DNA from 4 places in the Candidatus Caldatribacterium saccharofermentans genome. Region 4 is predicted to be linked to each of the others. Evidence: riboswitches for the same ligand, from Rfam matches in the RefSeq annotation. Region 4 holds a riboswitch; each other region holds the start of a gene.
What was found. A riboswitch is a leader RNA that binds a small molecule or an ion and turns the genes downstream of it on or off. The one in region 4 is predicted to bind cobalamin.
Positions count from the first base shown of each region.

Region 1: another riboswitch for cobalamin. It lies ahead of ACPT9Q_RS07355 (ECF transporter S component); the one in region 4 lies ahead of ACPT9Q_RS06610 (sirohydrochlorin cobaltochelatase).
Region 2: another riboswitch for cobalamin. It lies ahead of ACPT9Q_RS00875 (hypothetical protein); the one in region 4 lies ahead of ACPT9Q_RS06610 (sirohydrochlorin cobaltochelatase).
Region 3: another riboswitch for cobalamin. It lies ahead of ACPT9Q_RS05870 (helical backbone metal receptor); the one in region 4 lies ahead of ACPT9Q_RS06610 (sirohydrochlorin cobaltochelatase).

Region 1 is NZ_CP187957.1:1,450,950-1,453,135, forward strand. Features, by position in the region: gene ACPT9Q_RS07350 (AIR synthase related protein) at 1-381, opposite strand, end outside; gene ACPT9Q_RS07355 (ECF transporter S component) at 378-869, opposite strand; cobalamin riboswitch at 928-1,105, opposite strand; gene ACPT9Q_RS07360 (hypothetical protein) at 1,064-1,363, opposite strand; partial or broken gene ACPT9Q_RS07365 (hypothetical protein) at 1,539-1,658, shown strand; gene ACPT9Q_RS07370 (hypothetical protein) at 1,763-1,990, shown strand; gene ACPT9Q_RS07375 (hypothetical protein) at 2,084-2,186, shown strand, end outside.
Region 2 is NZ_CP187957.1:157,781-159,966, forward strand. Features, by position in the region: gene ACPT9Q_RS00860 (FeoB small GTPase domain-containing protein) at 1-239, opposite strand, end outside; gene ACPT9Q_RS00865 (FeoA domain-containing protein) at 245-484, opposite strand; gene ACPT9Q_RS00870 (Fur family transcriptional regulator) at 506-949, opposite strand; cobalamin riboswitch at 1,023-1,195, shown strand; gene ACPT9Q_RS00875 (hypothetical protein) at 1,275-2,186, shown strand, end outside.
Region 3 is NZ_CP187957.1:1,154,667-1,156,852, reverse strand. Features, by position in the region: gene ACPT9Q_RS05880 (iron chelate uptake ABC transporter family permease subunit) at 1-140, opposite strand, end outside; gene ACPT9Q_RS05875 (hypothetical protein) at 183-500, shown strand; gene ACPT9Q_RS05870 (helical backbone metal receptor) at 454-1,362, opposite strand; cobalamin riboswitch at 1,474-1,650, opposite strand; gene ACPT9Q_RS05865 (hypothetical protein) at 1,705-2,130, shown strand; tRNA gene ACPT9Q_RS05860 (tRNA-Val) at 2,153-2,186, shown strand, end outside.
Region 4 is NZ_CP187957.1:1,303,476-1,305,661, reverse strand. Features, by position in the region: gene ACPT9Q_RS06620 (DUF2179 domain-containing protein) at 1-433, shown strand, start outside; gene ACPT9Q_RS06615 (YjbQ family protein) at 453-848, opposite strand; cobalamin riboswitch at 908-1,076, shown strand; gene ACPT9Q_RS06610 (sirohydrochlorin cobaltochelatase) at 1,121-1,915, shown strand; gene ACPT9Q_RS06605 (precorrin-8X methylmutase) at 1,896-2,186, shown strand, end outside.

The DNA.
Region 1 (2,186 bases), 150 kb from region 4:
GAGGAGCGGTTCCTCCCTTTTTGGGGTTCTTCGGCCAAGAACGGTTATCCCAAGGCCGGTGGCTGAGGTAGGGACGTTCTTCTCTGTAGAGAAGACGCAGGGGAGATCCTCTTTGCCGATGGTGCGGAGTTCCCGGGAGATTCCCCTTTGCACTTCTTCAATCCAGGGATAGGGTTCCATACTCAGGGTTACAGAAAGCGCCAGAGGCTCTCCTCCCGCCGCAAGGATTTCTGCCAGGGCAACCCGGGCGGTGAACTGAGCGGATACTTCGAGGGGGACAGAGAGACTGTCCCCCGGTTTTGGTCCTATCCCACCAAGGGCGTCACAGGCCACGAGGAGTTCCTCTTTGCCAGTGTTCACCACAAGGCAATCCCGGTTCATCGCCGTGCCAACGCCCGGTGAAGAAGGGCGGCAAGGAAGACGTTGACAAAGGATCCTACAAGGAGGGAGAGCAGGATACCGAAGAAGAACCCCCACCCGAAAAGGGGGACGACGCTCAGCGGGGCAAAGACGCCGTTGAGAACGGTGCCCACAAGGACGGCCCCAGGGTACTTCCACCGCAGGAAGGCAAAACGAAAGGCCAGGGCAATGCCTGCCATCTCCAGGGCAATCACAAGATGCACAAAAGCCCCCAGGGGGAACCCGACGTTCAGGGAAGTCAGAATGTGCCCCAGAAAGGCGATGAGCGCTCCCTCAGGGTATCCCAAAAACAGGGCACCGAAAAATCCTGGAAGGGAGTCTAAAGCCACGGTTCCGGTGGGGCTGGGGATTTTCACGAACGACCCCACAACGCTCAAGGCCACGAGGGTAGCCACAAGGCTCAGGCGAAGGGGGAAAGAAGTGCTCAGAGCTTTCCGTTCCATCGGCATCCTCCTTTCCTGAAATGAAAAAAGCCCTCAGGCAATGCCTGAGGGCTTTGCCATCACCCTCTTTGGCGCTTCCGTGGCAGGTCTTCTGGCTCAGGTTCCTCGGAAGGAGACCCTTCCCAGCTTTCGCCAGTGGCTATGCTCTCCTTCCTCCCCATCACAGCGGCGGGTCCGCGCCGGACTTTCACCGGACTTCCCTATTCTCCCCAAAAAGGGGCACCACGGAAGGGAACCAGTTTTTCTACTTTTTCCTGTATTATAGCGCTTTTTGTGGTTCTTACAAGGAGGACGGGAGAGAAAAACCCCGTTAGCGGAAATTTATCGGGGGTTCCAACTTGGTATATGGGAAGCACTCTGGAGGTAGGGTCCCATGGTATCAGAGTTCCAGAGAGTTCTGGAATTTTCTCTCCATTTCCTGAAGGAATGGATTTCCAGGAATTTGAGGAAAGGCTCTGGGAGACCATGAATACCATCCTCACCCTGTTTGGGGATGTCACCCCAAGGAAGAACCTCCTTTGGACACGAAGACATCAGAGAATACCTGTACCTCCTCGACGACCAGGTTGGTTTTGGGAAGAAAAGGATTGATTCTCTCCTGGAAGCCCTGGTCCTTTCCCCCAAAGAGAAGGGAAGAAAGAGGAGGAAGAAGTCCAGAATCCTTGGGAAACTCTCTACGTCCATGAGGGGAAGGAAGTCTCAAGCTCAGGGAGAGCCAAGCTCAAGAATCCCCACTACTTTGCCGGTTGCTATGAGGACACCGAAGAGCTCTTCCTCGAGGTCCTCGAGTACCTGGAGGAACACTATGACCTCGACACGGTACAGGAGATCTTCCTCTGTGGTGATGGGGCCTCCTCCCCAAGAAAGGACTGGAGATCATCCCCAAGGCCACCTTCATCCTGGACCGCTTCCACCTTGGGAAACGCATCCGAGAAGCCCTGCCCCGGGATGGCTCAGAAGAGGAACTCTGGAAGGCAGTTGAAGAGAGTTCCTGGGAGGAAGTGGAAGCCTTGCTCCTCAAGGCCCTCTCCCGGGGTAAGAATTCCAGAGACCAAAGAGGCCTTGAAAACCTCTACATCTACCTCTCCGGAAACTCGCGGGGGAATCCAGAATGCCAGGCACCATAGAGAGCTGGAATTGCGAATCAGTGCCGAAGCCCACAAAAGCCTATCCTCTCAGCTCGACTCTCCCATCGTCCCATGGGCTGGGGGAGGAAAGGGGTGGACCGCAGATATCTCCGAGTTTTGAAGTTCAACAGGTGCTCAATCAGGCACTACTTCCTGAGAACCCAAAGGCAGAAACTTCCTCCCTTCATCCTTTCCC
Region 2 (2,186 bases), 1.1 Mb from region 4:
TTGACGACAATGTCCGCTTCTTCCACAAGACGAGCGGCAATACGCTCGGCCTCAGCTATCCCTTCAAGGGAATACGTGCCCGGAGCATCGATGATTTCGTACAATTCTCCTCCGTGTTCCACGTAACTCCGCAAAAAGTCCACTGTTGTCCCCGGATAATTTGAGGAAAAAGCGTAGACACCGCTTATCTGGGTGAAAATAACGCTTTTCCCGACATTGGGGTTTCCCGCAAGGACGATTCGCCTTAGTGTTCTACCCGCACGAGAATCCTCTGGGCTATGCCTCTGCCCAGGGCGATCTCCTGCTGCCCCAGACGAATGACAACCGGTCCCTTGCCGATAATGGAGCTGACCTTTTCGATTCTCTTCCCGGGCACGACTCCGAGAACCCATAACCTCCTCACCATCCCTTCCCCACCATCAATCCGGACAATTTCTCCTTTTCCACCGGTTTCCATCTCCACCAGAGAACGGATGTCTTCCACAGTCTCAGCCCCCCTCGGATGTCACCGGCAACGCGGACACAAACCGTAGAAATAGATGTGATAGGAGTGAACGACAAATCCCTGTTTCTGCTCGAACTCCTTTCGCAGACGCTGCAAGAACTGCTCCTCTTCCTGGGTCATCCCCTCACAGTCCACAACCTGACCGCACTGGGTGCAGATCAGGTGGTGGTGGAACTGTGCCGTACGGCAAATCTCGTAGTGTTCCCTGCCATCGCCAAAGTTGACTTTTCGGAGAATCCCCATGCGCAGGAGAAGGTCAAGATTCCGGTACACCGTTGCTATGCCGACTTTCTTTTTCTTTGCCCTCAGATGCTCGTACACATCCTCGGCAGAGAGGTGCTGCCCTTTTTCCTCAAACACCTCAAGAATGGCCCGGCGCGAGGGTGTCGCTTTCTTGTTGAAGCGATGGAAAACATCTTTCCAGCTCTCCGGCAAGTCCTTCACCTCAATGAAAAATATTATCATTTTCCATTATAACAGACAATGTCAAGGACTCGCCTGCCGGACTCTACTCTGGTATAATTTTTCCCGTGCAGGTGCCCCTTGGGGCTGAAAAGGGAAGTGGGTGCAATTCCCACACGGTCGCGCCACTGTGATGGGGAGTCCCCTCCTCTATGCCACTGGGCAACCGGGAAGGCGGAGAGGACGATGAACCTCAGTCAGGAGACCTGCCTGCACAGAGAACTCTGTACTCGCGCTCGACGAGGAAGGAGTGGAAAGGTATGGATGTTCCCTCTCGGGGTAGCGAGTACCTCGGAGAGAGGGAAAAGTGAAAAAAGCGCTCCTTTTTGCCACCGGGGTCGATGAGCGCCTCCCCCTTGTCCTTCGGGAGCGCTACCTGGCCCTTCCGGAGAGGGAATTTCTGGGAATCCTCAGAGAAACCGGGTGTTCTGCCTTTGTCCTCCTTGAGACCTGCCAGCGACTTGAGGTGTACGGTACAGTAGAAGAAGAATCCTTCCGGAGAGAGGACCTCCTTCAGCGCCTTTTCCCCCTCCCTGGCCCTTACAGAACCTGTGTGTTTTACCTTGAGAACGCCGATGCTGTTCGGCGTCTCTTTCGAATTGCCGCAGGCCTTGAGTCGGCCCTCCGTGGTGAGGTGCATATCCTGGGGCAGCTGAAGCGAGCCTGGGAGAAGGCTCACCGGAACGGCCACACCAACAAACTCCTGAACGCCCTCTTTCAGGACGCCCTGCGAGTGGGGAAAAAAGTCCGGAGATCCCTCCGTAGAGAACAGGCGTTGAGGTCTTTCGGTTCCCTTGTCGCCGAGGTACTTGAAGAACTTCTGGGCTCCCTTGAGGGGAAAAGCGTCTGTATTCTCGGCTGGGGGACCCTGGGGCGCTCCGTCGCCGGGACACTCCTCTCCCGAAAAGCAGGAACAATCTTCGTCTTTTCGCGGCACCTCCACCACATTCCCCAGGAAAAGCCCTTCGTGGCGATTGCAGAGAAAAGCGTGCTCAAAGAAGTCCTCGCCCAATCCCACGCAGCGGTGTGCACTTCAGGCTCAGCTCGTCATCTCTTTGCCCCTGAAGACCTTGACGAAGCAGCCCTTCCTCAAGTGCTCGTTGACCTTGCTCTTCCCCGAGCTATCGACCCGGCGCTGGCTCAAGGAAAGAAGCTCCTGGACCTTGAGACCTTCCTCAATCTTGCCCGGGAACGAACCCTGCCCTTCGCTCAGGAGTCC
Region 3 (2,186 bases), 150 kb from region 4:
TCAGGATAGAAGAGGGCCAGAGAATCGGAGAGCGCATACCGTCCCTGACCCACCCCCTGGGCGACAAACAAACTCACCCCGCAAAGGGCAATAAAGCCAAAAAGAAGAAAAGGTTTTCGGAACCTCTTCCGCCGCTTCATGGCTCATGATTATACTCCCAAAAGAGAAGGGAGGAGAAGAGTATGCCCAGCGGGCAATCCCTGGTTTTCCGGAACGAGGACATTCAAGCCATTGTCCTGGAGATTCCTGAAGGCCACAAACACCTCCGCACCACCATCGTCCTCCAGGATGGCACTACCCTGACCTTTCAAGAAGCCACCATCGCGAATCTCGTCCGGGCCTACATAACCGTCACAACGCATCCGACAAAACAGCGGGTGGTCCTCACCGGAGCGCGGCTTCCCTTGCGCAAGGAAGGATACGCCGAATGGCAGCTTCTTGAGGAAGACGAGATCACTCCTTCGAAGACTGGTACGGTCCAAAAATCTCCGGATGGATAATGGAGGCAAAGATGCGCAGAGCCTGGGTTATCCGGGGACCAGGACGGGAGACGATGTCGCTGTCGACCACGAATACCCGGCCTTGCTGTACCGCCTGGAGGACTTTGAGCCGTGTATCGGAGACGATGAAGTTGTAGGGGAGGTTTTCCCCGTGGGCGCTCACCACGGTGATGATATCGGGATTCCGGCGGAGGAGCTCTTCAAGGTCGAGGGTCACGTACCCCGAGAGGTCCTCTACTACGTTTTTCCCTCCAGCGAGGGTGATGAACTCATGGATGAAGGTGTCCTTCCCCGCCGTCCAGAGAGGGTTGTGCCAGATGACGTGGAACACCCGGGGTTTTTCCTCCTCAGAAAGACCGGAAACCCTGGCCTGAACTTCCTGGACGTTCCTCTCCATGGCTTGAGCCAGGGCCTCTCCTTCCTTTTCCTTCCCAAGGAGGAGAGCAACCTTCCGGATGCTTTCGATGACCTGGGGAATAGACTTTGGGTCAAGGACGAACACCGGGTACCCGAGTTTGGTCAGCCGCTCAATGACCTCAGGAGGCGTCAGGGACCCGGCAAGCACAAGGTCCGGGTCAAGGCGAACGATTGCCTCAAGGTCAACTTCGGTGATGCTCCCGATTTTCTCCTTTTTCTTCGCCTCCTCAGGGTAATCGCAGTACGTCGTGACCCCCACAAGGCTTCCCTCCGCCCCCAGGGCAAAGACGATCTCGGTGTTCGCCGGGGTGAGGGAAATGACCCGCGCTGCAGGGGAAGACAAAGTGATCGTTCGCCCAGTATCGTCGGTGACCTCAAGCCCAAAAGCCGAAGAGAGCAGGAAGAGAGAGCAAAAAACAGCAAGAAGGAGAACTCTTCGCCTCATCGCCCATACCCCCTTGAGAATTCGCGAAGGAGGAGGGGGAGAGGGAGGGCTATGCTCCATGCCTGGGGCGGAGTCCAGGACACTTTCCCACCTCCTCTTTCCGCGAAGAGTGGTTGGGATGCGCTTCAGGCAGGTCTCCTGGCTTCCGGATCATCGCTTAAGGCGCGCCTTCCCGGGTTTCCCCAGTGGCACATGCACCCTGCTCCCCGGTCACAGTGGCGGGACCGCGCCGGATTCCCACCGGCTTCCCTATTAAGGACCACGTCCACCTGAAACGAACCACTGTAAGTATACCACACTCTGTGGTACAATGAACACTACACCCAGAAAGAAGGCAATGCGATGCTTTGCGAGGACATCGAAAAACTTGCTCAGGACCTCTCGGGGAAACTCGAGGAAAAGCGAGGTGTTTTCACCCTCACCGTGACTCTTGCCGAACGAAGGGGGTTTTTGCGGAAAGACCGCCTTGAGTACGTTGCCCGCTTCCGCATCGATGACAGTGCCAAAGTGCTCCACTTCTCCGAAATGCTGCAAGAACGGGGTTCGGGAATTGCCTCCGGTGAGGACATCCAGGGCTTTGGCGTTACAAAGGAGGTCACGCGGGTCACTCCCGGCCCAAGAAGCGGCACCATTGAGGAGCAATCGAACCTCTTCGGGGCAAAGTATGAGTACCGATTTGACTATGGGGCAATTCGAAAGGCTTTCGCAGAGGCTGCAGAAAGGCACGGCTTTCGGTTTGAGTACCACGCTGGTTTTGGCAGCGTCTGAGTGTGGTATAATGAAAAATGGTGGGCGAATAGCTCAGGGGGAGAGCACTTGCCTTA
Region 4 (2,186 bases):
CGCCCGCGGGAAGAGGAGCCTTGCCCCGCTCCTTGGGTTCTTCGAGGTCCTCATCTGGATTGTAGTGGTGAGCCAGCTCATCACCCATGCAAGGACGCCTTTTGCCTTCCTGGGGTACGCCGCAGGATTTGCCCTGGGGAACTTCCTGGGTATCTACATTGAAGAGTGGTTCGCCATAGGGTACGTCATCGTGCGAGTGATCCTGCAGCAGGACGGAGAGCGGCTCTTTTCTGCCCTAAAGCGCGAAGGATTCGGCGTCACGGTTTTCAACGGACAGGGCACCCGGGGACCGGTGAAACTCATTTTCACCGTGGTCCGGCGAAGGGACCTCCGGAAAGTCCTCAGCATCATTCGCGCCGTCAGTCCTTCGGCCTTCTTCTCGGTGGAGGACATCCGGGCAGCCCACGCCGGGGTCTTTCCCAAAGACCAGTGAGGCGGGGGAACGAGGTGACTCAGTTCCCCCAGCGAGCAGAAGAAGGAATGACGAGGACGTACACCGAACGCTTCTTTGGACCATTGAACTCGTAGAAGTAGATCCGCTGGTCCTCCCCAAGAAGGAGCCTGCCCCGGTGGGCGATGAGGACCTCGGTAGGAGCCACAAAGGCCGCACCGGTTTCCGGCTTTTCAAACTCTTCTCTCTCCAGGACCTTCTTCAAGAGGTCATTGAGCGGCGGCTCTGAGGTCCTGGGTTTTCCGGCCTGGATGTTGACCGCCGCATCGCCGTGAGGGACGTAGACGAAGACTCCAGCTTCCTCGACCTGGGCTTCCGCCACAATCCGGGCCACCTGATCCGTGATGTCGATGACTTCTTCTTTCGCCGTGGTCTCAAGCGTTATCGTCTGGAGCATGCGCCATCCCTCCTCTGGCTACTTTGTGGTTTATTGTACCACGCCCATGGTATAATACGGAAAAAGGGTCCTTCCTGGGTGTTCGGGAAGCCGGTGCGAATCCGGCACGGTCCCGCCACTGTGAGAAGGGACGAAAGGCCCACGATGCCACCGGGGAAAGTCCGGGAAGGCGGGTCGAGTAGGCTTGGACCTTCGAGTCAGGAGACCGGCCCGGGAAGCGGTGCTCGTTCTCTGCGGAGGACAGAGAACGGAGCTTTTCTTTTTTGAGGACGATGAGGACCGCCATACTCTTTGCGGCTTTTGGCACAACGCAACCGGAGCCCCTGGAGGACTTTGAGGGCTTCCTGAAGCGGGCACAGGAAGTCCTGAGAGGCGTCGGGGTTTTCTCGTCTTTTGTTTCCCCCACGGTGCAAAGACACCACGGGATGGAAGGTCTCCTCACCACCTTCGGACAGATCCACGACGCAGGGTACACCCGTGTGGTCGTCCAGCCGCTTCTCATTGTCCCTGGAGCGGTGTACACTGCAGTCCTGAACTTCTGCGCTGCTCTCACAACCCTCAGGGATATCCGGGGAAACCCCCTCTTTGCGGAAATGCTCTTCGGACGAGCGCTCCTTGGAACACCAGAGGACCAAAAAGCGGTGGTCGCTGCCTTCACCCCCCTTGTGGCCCCGCACCTCAAAGACCGGGGTACAGCCATCGTCTTTGTAGGGCACGGAAGCAGAGAGGGCGAAAGTGCCTACAGGGAATTCGACAGGCTCGTAACCCGGGCTTTCGGCCCCCAAAGCGGTGTGGTGGTGCTTGAGGGAAGCCCGAACCTTGCAGAGCTCCTCCCAAGGCTCAGAAAGATCGCACAGAGGGTCATCCTCTGGCCCCTCATGTTCTTTACTGGACACCACTTCAAAAAAGATATCGCCGAAGGCCGTGGTTCCTTAAGAGAAAGACTCAGAGAGGAAGGGTTCACGGTGGAAGTTCTCCCCCGGGGACTCCTTCAGGAGGAAACTTTCGTGAGGATGCTCTGGGAGAGAGTGGAGGAACTCCTCACCCATGCGGGGACAGGACATTGAGCGGCTGAGCCTCAGGATGATCCGGAGCATCCTTCCATCCTACGCCCTGCCTGAAGCGTACACCTTCCTCTTTGAGCGGATTGTCCATGCCACGGCCGACTTCTCGCTCCTTCCACTTCTTGTGCTCAAAGAGGGGTTTATTGAGTGTTTCTTCGAGAGCCTGACCCCGGGGTACACCATTTTCTGTGATGTAGCGATGGTGCAAAGCGGTGTGAACGAGAAGCTCCTCAAGAAATCCGGAGTGCAGCTTGTCACCTTCGTGCACACGAAA